DNA from 4 places in the Paenibacillus sp. FSL H7-0735 genome. Region 4 is predicted to be linked to each of the others. Evidence: riboswitches for the same ligand, from Rfam matches in the RefSeq annotation. Region 4 holds a riboswitch; each other region holds the start of a gene.
The links. A riboswitch is a leader RNA that binds a small molecule or an ion and turns the genes downstream of it on or off. The one in region 4 is predicted to bind cyclic di-GMP.

Region 1: another riboswitch for cyclic di-GMP. It lies ahead of NSS82_RS22735 (thiamine pyrophosphate-binding protein); the one in region 4 lies ahead of NSS82_RS03495 (transglutaminase-like domain-containing protein).
Region 2: another riboswitch for cyclic di-GMP. It lies ahead of NSS82_RS32615 (choice-of-anchor A family protein); the one in region 4 lies ahead of NSS82_RS03495 (transglutaminase-like domain-containing protein).
Region 3: another riboswitch for cyclic di-GMP. It lies ahead of NSS82_RS05020 (glycosyl hydrolase); the one in region 4 lies ahead of NSS82_RS03495 (transglutaminase-like domain-containing protein).

What each region holds. Positions count from the first base shown of each region.
Region 1 is NZ_JBBOZH010000001.1:4,984,050-4,986,253, reverse strand. It holds gene NSS82_RS22735 (thiamine pyrophosphate-binding protein) at 1-1,187, opposite strand, end outside; cyclic di-GMP riboswitch class I at 1,343-1,439, opposite strand; gene NSS82_RS22730 (methyl-accepting chemotaxis protein) at 1,614-2,204, opposite strand, start outside.
Region 2 is NZ_JBBOZH010000001.1:603,470-605,673, forward strand. It holds gene NSS82_RS02700 (hypothetical protein) at 1-104, opposite strand, end outside; cyclic di-GMP riboswitch class I at 600-690, shown strand; partial or broken gene NSS82_RS32615 (choice-of-anchor A family protein) at 790-1,641, shown strand; gene NSS82_RS02705 (LPXTG cell wall anchor domain-containing protein) at 1,889-2,204, shown strand, end outside.
Region 3 is NZ_JBBOZH010000001.1:1,156,177-1,158,380, reverse strand. It holds gene NSS82_RS05020 (glycosyl hydrolase) at 1-1,037, opposite strand, end outside; cyclic di-GMP riboswitch class I at 1,050-1,129, opposite strand; gene NSS82_RS05015 (sugar phosphate nucleotidyltransferase) at 1,266-2,204, opposite strand, start outside.
Region 4 is NZ_JBBOZH010000001.1:785,315-787,518, reverse strand. It holds rRNA gene NSS82_RS03500 (16S ribosomal RNA) at 1-131, opposite strand, end outside; gene NSS82_RS03495 (transglutaminase-like domain-containing protein) at 499-1,308, opposite strand; cyclic di-GMP riboswitch class I at 1,322-1,402, opposite strand; cyclic di-GMP riboswitch class I at 1,477-1,559, opposite strand; gene NSS82_RS03490 (class D sortase) at 1,679-2,204, opposite strand, start outside.

The DNA.
Region 1 (2,204 bases), 4.2 Mb from region 4:
TTAACCTTGTACCATTTTGCAGCGTGGAATCCATGGCTTCCATCATCAACGAAAATTGAATTATTATAAGGGATCAAATCACTTAAAGTGCTCATTACTGAAGCCAGTGAAAGATTCTTGAGGGTTGGAAGCTCTTCTGAATAATCAGCATCGGCCAAAGCCTCACGTTTGGTGATTGTGCTGGGGTCAATATGATTTAGGCAGTGCACCAAATTATCGCGCAGGTCCCCAGTGACCGGTATCGTTTTGGACAATAGGATTTTTCCGACAAAGGTTGGATCAATATCAAATTGAATTAAAGTTGCTGGATGATTCTCCCGTTTAAGATTACAGATGGTCATATCACTTAAACGTGATCCAAGCACTATAAACAGATCGCTTTTATTCAATAAATCATCCCCGTGGGTCGAACCGCCAACGCCAATAGGACCATGATAGAGCGGGTGATCCCAGACTATAGCCCCTTTTCCACCAGGAGATGTTACTACAGGAATATTAAAAGTTTCTGCGAGTTGAACAAGCTCTTTATGTGCTCCGGAGCGGTTAATTCCTTTACCCGCAATAATCAAAGGATTCTTAGCAGCTTGAATAGCATCGATGACTCTATCGATATTTGCTTGACTAATTAGAGACTCTCTTTCAGGGATTACAATATTGCATTCTTCCAATACTTCAGTTTGTACATCAAAAGGAATACAAAGATGAACAGGACCCCGTTTGGCCAGGGCCACAGAAATCGCATGATTAAAAATAGTACCAAAGTGATCCCCACGTTCAACCAATTTACTGAACAAGGTGGCAGGTCTGAACATATCAGCTAAATCAGCCAGAAAAGAGGTGGAGTCCTGACATTGAGGAATTCCAAGCTCTGTAATGGATTGGTGGCCAGTAATAAACAGGACAGGTAGGTTGTTAGCTTTCGCATGAGCTGCTGCTGTGAGCAGGTTAGTTCCACCAGGACCAGAAGTACCAAATGCTACGCCTAGGTTACCCGTTTTCAGCGCATACCCTGCTGCTTCGAATCCGGAGCTTGCTTCATGTCTACCGGGAATAAATTCAATACCGTAATCGACCATCTTTAGAACTATTGGACAAATCGATTTGCCAATGATCCCAAAAGAATGGGTGACTCCTAGGTTACGTAGTGCTTCCGCCATGTAATCTGCGACTGTCTTCAAAAGAAACACCTCACAAGTTTTTTGATATATATTAGTTATTAATCTACCGAATAGATACGATAGATCAATATACTCAAAAAGTAAAAACCTGTGCTCTATAGTAAGCACAGGTTGGTGGCATAAGGCGCCGCAAAGACTGAACAATAGTTCAGCCGTCCTGGTTCCTCTGCAACCTGGCAATCATGGCCTCAAACGAAAAAATGAGGCTGTAGATCCATGGTTTTGCGTCATCCTCTTTCGAGGATTTTGCCAATATTAATTTATAGTTGATAAGAATAATTTTCCTTTACAATATATTCCTCATTAATTTTTGTCAACATAATCCGCTAAAAAAACTCGAAATTTGACGAAAGTCTTGTCCAAGAGATGAAGTTTTGCCTCGCGAAAAAAACTGCCACCTAAGACTCAGCTTAGGTGGCAGTTGATAGTTTTGAACTAGAATTTAAAGATATGAATGGTTTTTTGCAGATTAAATACGGCCTGGGTCATTTTTTCCGTTTCTTCTGCAACAGACTGCAGGGCATTAATCTGTTCATTCATAGCCGCCGATACCTCTTCAGTGCCTGCAGCGGTTTCTTCGGTGATTGCTGAGATATTCTCAATTGCACTGGAAATTTTCAAGGCACTTTCTAGCATAAGATCACTCTCCGCAGAGAATGAAGAGATTTGCTCGGTAATGTACTGCACGCTTTGTACAATTTGTGCGAAAATATGGGCAGATTGAGTGATCATTTCATTCTGAACCTGCACAACCTCTTCATTGATGGCGATATTATCGATGGCTTGTTTAATATCTGACTCAATGCTGCGGACCAAACCGAATACTTCTTTTGTGGAAGCCGTAGATTCCTCAGCAAGCTTGCGAACCTCTTGAGCGACAACGGCAAAACCCCGACCATGCTCTCCGGCACGAGCAGCTTCGATGGAGGCATTGAGTGACAGCAGGTTGGTCTGCTCAGCGATCTCTGTGATGGTCTTGGTGATCATCGTAATCCCGCGGGCATTTTGTGAGAGAGCTTCAATAGT
Region 2 (2,204 bases), 180 kb from region 4:
TGTGTAGATAAAATGGCGGAGTCCCGTTCGAAAGCTGATAAAATCATCGGAAGCAATAAATAAGATTTCACCAGCATGTTGTCCCTGCTTTCTGCTCTATGCATGAATCTCATCACCTCTAATAGGAACGTATATTCGTATTCTAACCCGATATTCCAAAAATAATCAATGGTATTTCTAAACAGCTTATCCAATGTGATTAAATTCACAACTAAATAACGAAGAATAAATTATATTAAAATTGTAATAATAAAAATTAATGTATAGGACGCACATAAGGGAGAATTATGATGGAAAAAGAGGGCAGCCTCCAGCGTGGATTGTTTTTTGGTTTAATTCTGAGTGTTCCCTTATGGATATCCATATTGGGCTATATACAGTTACTTTAAAATTTAATGAAAAACCTTATGCGAAGCGCCTTTAGGCGCTTTTTTTGTATGGTAATAATGAGGGGGATCATCGAAAGGAATTGATTGACAATTGTGGGTGTGGGGCGCTAAACTGTTATTAATTCAAAAAGTATTAAAAGTCATAGACGGTTATTGGAGAGAATGCTTCGGCTACCAGTTCTGGACTTGCAGTGTAATACATATATATAGTCATGATAATAGCAAACCGTCTGAAAGGGCGGGACGCAAAGTCCAGGAGTCTAAAGTGTCTTAAAGGCACAATGACCGTCCGACTGCCATGAGAAGGGAATTCCACTTCTTTTTGGCGGTCTTTTTTGTTGTTAGGTCCTTTAGAGTTTCTGGTAATTATTCTGATTAATATAAATCATAGTTTTAGGAGGTGTGCCATTTGAAAAGAAGAATAAGACCGTTACTCTCGCTTGTATTAGCTGGGATTTTGACGGTAGGTAGTGGGCTTTCCTCATTAGGAGCTGGAGTTGCTGGAGCTAGTAGTTCTTCTACATTGGGAATTGCAGGGGTCTACAACGTGTTTATTCTAGGGGATATAACAACGGTTTCGGATACGGAAGGAAGGTTTGCTGCTGGAGGTAACGTTAACTTAACCAACTATAGTGTTGGAGATAGGTTGACCGCTGCTGAGGTTTCCTTGACTGACACACTTGTTGTTGGAGGGAATCTTACTTTCAACGGAGGTACTGTTTATGGGAATATCGTGCACGGGGGAGATTTTTCAGGGAATGTAACGCTCCTCAAGGGAGGTACAAAAAGACAGGGGAGTACGATTGACTTTTCAGCCGTAGGTCAGTCTTTGAAGGACAAATCAGCAGAACTTGCAGCATTGCCGGCGAATGGAACAACAGTGTACCAATATGGCAGTCTTACCCTGACAGGTACAGATCCTGCGGTCAATGTTTTTAATGTTCCAGGAGATAACGTCTCTAATACCTATGGAATTACAATAAATGTTCCTTCAGGATCTACAGCAATTATTAATATTGATGGTTCTAACGTAAAAATGAAAAACTTCGGATTTCTACCTAATAACGTGTTGAACAGCAAGAAAATTTTGCTTAACTTTAGCCAAGCTGCGTATCTGGATATGGCAGGCATAGGTGTAATGGGAAGCATACTTGCCCCCTATGCTCATGTTGATTTTATTAATGGTCAGATTAACGGTACTTTAGTGGCGGCTTCACTCAAAGGGACTGGTGGTGGTGAATTTCACCACTATCCATACGATGGTGATGAACCTGGACCAACGCCGACACCAACGCCAACAGTGACACCAACGCCAACGCCAACAGTGACACCAACGCCAACGCCGACAGTGGCACCAACGCCAACGCCGACAGTGACGCCAACACCAACACCATGTCCGACACCAACGCCGACAGTGACGCCAACACCGACGCCAACGCCTACGTCAACACCAACAGTGACGCCGACACCGAACACCATGTCCGACACCAACGCCGACAGTGACGCCAACACCGACGCCAACGCCTACGTCAACACCAACAGTGACGCCGACACCGACGCCAACACCAACACCGACACCAACACCGACACCGACGCCGACAGTGACACCGACACCGACGCCGACACCAACACCGACGCCAATACCAACGCCGACGCCAACAGTGACACCGACGCCGACAGTGACACCAACACCGACGCCGACAGTGACACCAACGCCGACGCCAACACCAACACCAACGCCGACGCCAACAGTGACGCCGACGCCGACACCGACACCAACACCGACGCCAATACCAACGCCGACGCCAACAGTGA
Region 3 (2,204 bases), 370 kb from region 4:
TTTAATTTATCTCTGGTCAGGGTGTAGTTGCTATTCATAAATGTTTTGATTGTGTCTGCACTGTTATTTTCGTAAAGCATTTTTCCCCAGCTCATCATATACGTCCATTTACTTTGCGATTGCTGAAGCTTCTCCAGATTAGGCATTTCACCATTCTCCCCGATCGCAATCGGTTTGCCTGCGGCTAGACTCAACAAGCTGTCATAGTATTTTTGCTGGTAATCATTTTCGTATATATCTGCTGCCAGAATATCTACTTTATCAGCACCTGGATAAGTTAGCGCATAAGGATCTGACCAAACATTGGGAGCATTCGGACTCCATACCCATAACAAATTATTTAATTTATGAACGTTAACAAAACGGTCATACATTATATTCCATAGTTTAGAAAAGTTATTTTTCTTCCCCCACCAGAACCAGTTCCCGTTCATTTCATGATAGGGTCTCCAAAGCACCGGAACATTGGCATCGCGCAAGCTTTTTAAAGAGACTGCCACCTTATCAAGCTCAGCGATCAGATTATTATATTGCTTGGTACCCGGTGTAACGTAACTATCGAACTCACTCTGGCTGAGTGTTTTTTTCACATTATCCCAGTCATAAGAGGTGCCCGGCAGGTTAGCATGAAAAGTCATAGCTACGATCCCGCCCGCTTTATTCCAGTTGATGGCGCTGTTCACCACATTTTGACGTTGCCAAGCCATCGTTGCTTCGGACTGACCACTGATCGCACCCATTTCATAACCGTGAAGAGCCGCATATTGTCCGCTGGTTCCCTTCAGCATATTGTTAATTTCATCTGGACTTTCTAAATAGTCATGTTGACCAGCAATAATGCCTTTTCCTGAGATCGAGTAAAAATAGTTAAGCAGCTTTACGGCTTCAGGTGAGGCACCTGGGGTAACTGGCGTTCCAGAATTTGAAGCAGCTATGACAATAGACGGCGAAATCCCAACAGCAAGCGGAAGTGCAGTCAGAAACAGGACGAGTGACAGAAATGCACCAAACAATCGATACGTACGGTAAGCTTTCAAAATATTCTCCCTTTCGGTAGCCAGGCTGCCACTCTTTCGAAGGCCCTATAGCTTTGCGTCCCTACCTTTCGATAGGTTTGCCTTTTCAATTTAAGAGAAATAATCTCTCTTACCGTAAGTATCGACGACAATTAATGATATATTTAGTGTTTTTATGACTTTTTTTGATAATTGAGTCAATTTACCTGTTTCAAGAAATTTTGAATTGGTTAAATAGATAGGTTAGACCTATGAAATGAATTGTTGTAGTTCTATATCATTCCAGTCTAAAGTAATACGAATGTTATCTTCTTCTACTAATTCAGACCCCGTCTGTACCTCTATAAACTCAACATCCGTCAAAGCAAGGATCGCGTGTTTCGTTCCTTCCGGTATACGTACCACGTCCCCAGCCTTCACATTATGTTTTTTCTCATTCAGCACAATACTTGCTTCGCCGCTGACGATTGTCCAAATTTCACTACGCTTGCGATGTAATTGATAGCTGATATTATTCCCCTCGGATATAAAAATCCGTTTGGTCAGCACTTCATTGCCTTCATCATATTTCACATAATCAATAACTTTGTAATGGCCCCAGCGGCGTTCCTCGTACATCGGTCTCTGTTCAAAGGTCTTCAGCACTTCTTTAATCCGTGGGCTCTCAGCTTTATGGGTAACTAGAATTCCATCCGGGCTAGCCGCAATGATCAGATCCTTCGCACCAATTACCGTAATCGGAATGTCCAGCTCATTAATCAAGCAAGTCCCCTCAGAATCCGCCGTCACAAAACCTTTTCCTACATGCTTGCTGCTCATTTCCTCTGTCAGCGTATTCCACGTTCCAAGATCCTTCCAGAATCCATCATACGGCTGCACCACAATATGTTCTTCTTTCTCCACCACTTCATAATCAAAGCTGATGGAAGACAATAGCTTATACTGCTTCTGCAATTCTTCATATCCTAAAGGCAACCCTTTACGCTGCAAAATATCTAACAAGTACCCTAAACGGAAGGCAAACACTCCGCAATTCCACAATGCATTTTGCTCGATGAGCTGTTCTGCTTGTATGCGGTCTGGTTTCTCTTGAAAGTGACTCACCTTCATAAAACCATTCCCCCCCGCCTCTTCAGTGGTAGGAATAATATATCCGTATTTCTCTGAGGCATGTTCAGGAACAACACC
Region 4 (2,204 bases):
GCCTACGTGTTACTCACCCGTCCGCCGCTAAGTTATTTTGAAAGCAAGCTTTCAAAATAACTCCGCTCGACTTGCATGTATTAGGCACGCCGCCAGCGTTCGTCCTGAGCCAGGATCAAACTCTCCAATTAGTATTGAAAAGAGCGATATGCTCATTTTGAAACATCTGACGAGAAAATTAATTCTCTAATTTTGGATATCACTTACGTGATTTCCTACTCACTCGTTGTTCAGTTTTCAAAGATCAAGTTCTCGTTGACGCCGTTTAATGTCTCAGCAGCAACTCTTATAATATATCATGTTGTTTTCAGAAATGCAAGCTTTATTTTTCGAAGCTTTTTATCAGCCTCGTCTGTATCGCCTGTACGCTGTCTAACAACGCTTACCTATAATACCCCAACTATTAATAGAAAAGCAACCCCTAATATAAAAATAAACAACTAGCTTAATAATTAAGCTAGTTGTTTATTTAATAGAGTTATGTTTCTAGCGGCGAATTTAATAGTATTTTGCCGCAGTATATTTGCTTGAGGCTTTAATTAAATCGGTTTTCTTATCACTCTTTGCAAGTCCTGCATCCACTGTAGTATCAATGGTAACCCACTTCCCATTAAGCAATACTTCGTTCCAGGCATGATATTGCGTAACGTAGCTTGTATTCCCCATTACCAACTTAGCAGGAACATCTACACTCCGCAGCATTGCGGCAAAAAGAGAAGCGTAATCATAGCAAATCCCTTTTTTAGTAGTCAATGTCTTATCGATGCTTGGAATATAATCAGTAGTTACACTATTAGCAAGAGAGTAGTCATATTGTACATTCGCAACTACATAGTTATAGATCGCTTTAACTTTCTCTTCGTCTGTTGTTTTGCCTTGTACTAATTGTTTAGCTTTGACAATCGCTTTATCAGAAGAACTCCATTTCACATTCTGTACGGAGCCCAAATATACGGAATTCGAGTCACTCATGGTTACGTCTACTACTTCGGAATATAACGCTTTGTATTTATTACCGGTTGTGTTCTCCAGAACCGAAACCTTATAAGTCCCATTTCCTTGTTGCAAAGGGAAGTCCTCAGCTTGTCCAGAAGCATACAAGTTATAAGTATAGCTGCTGTTATCTTTGGTGATCATGAGTTTGATTCTTTTATCTTTCGGAATATCATAGTTAATACCAATAACACCTTGAGCCACTTTGGATGTAATCAACCAGCTGGCATCTGCACTTGCAGCTTGAGCTGTACTTACCGGAACTGAAGTCATTAGGACGAACAACGCCACCAGCATAAAATATACCTTTTTCACGGATAAAACTCCTTTCGGTAGCTGGCTGCCATCCTTTCGGGAAGGCCCTTTAGCTTTGCGTCCCTACCTTTCGATAGGTTTGCCGTTATCGTATAAGCTCTATCTGTTCTAGCTTTACTAGATATAATTGATAGAATCCATTTGAAACAAACAAAAAAAGCCTCTTCATTCGGTAGCTGGCTGCCATCCTTTCGGGAAAAGGCCCTTTAGCTTTGCGTCCCTACCTTTCGGAAGGTTTGCCGTTATCGTGTTTAGCTTTTATAGTATAATACTATCATATTTATAGTTGTGAACAAGACCTAATTTACTAGATTACCCATTATTTTATAAATATCTCCCGGTATTTGTGTTTTCTTGTCATTCACTATTCTCATTTTGTTAATTTAGCATGAACAATCAGCCGATGCGTTGGATTCACTAGCGGATCACATGTAATCAGAGTAAGAATCTTATCCTTGTCATTCCCGTCAAGAACGGAGACATCACTCGGATCTACAACAGAAATATCGTATACCTCATAGTTAAACACCTGATCACTAGTCTTTACCGTGATAACATCCCCCACAACAACCTCATTCAATCTGTTAAACAAACGACCCGTAGTTCTAGCCCGATGCGCCGCGATTGCAGCATTTCCGATCTCTCCAAGGGGTGCCGTTTCTTTCATATGGGCTGCAGCATGTTTCATATTAGCTTTTGTAGCCCCTTCTAATACAGGCAGCTTCAAATCAATCTTACCGATTTCAATTAGTGCGATTACTTTGCCACCGACCTCAATCTCCGGTTCAGGCTTTTCTGTCTCTTGGGGTTGGGACTGTGCCTGAGCATCCAGAACCGATTCCTCTGCTAACAGCTGAGTAACTTCAGCATACCTGCTCTTCAAATCTGGCTGGGGA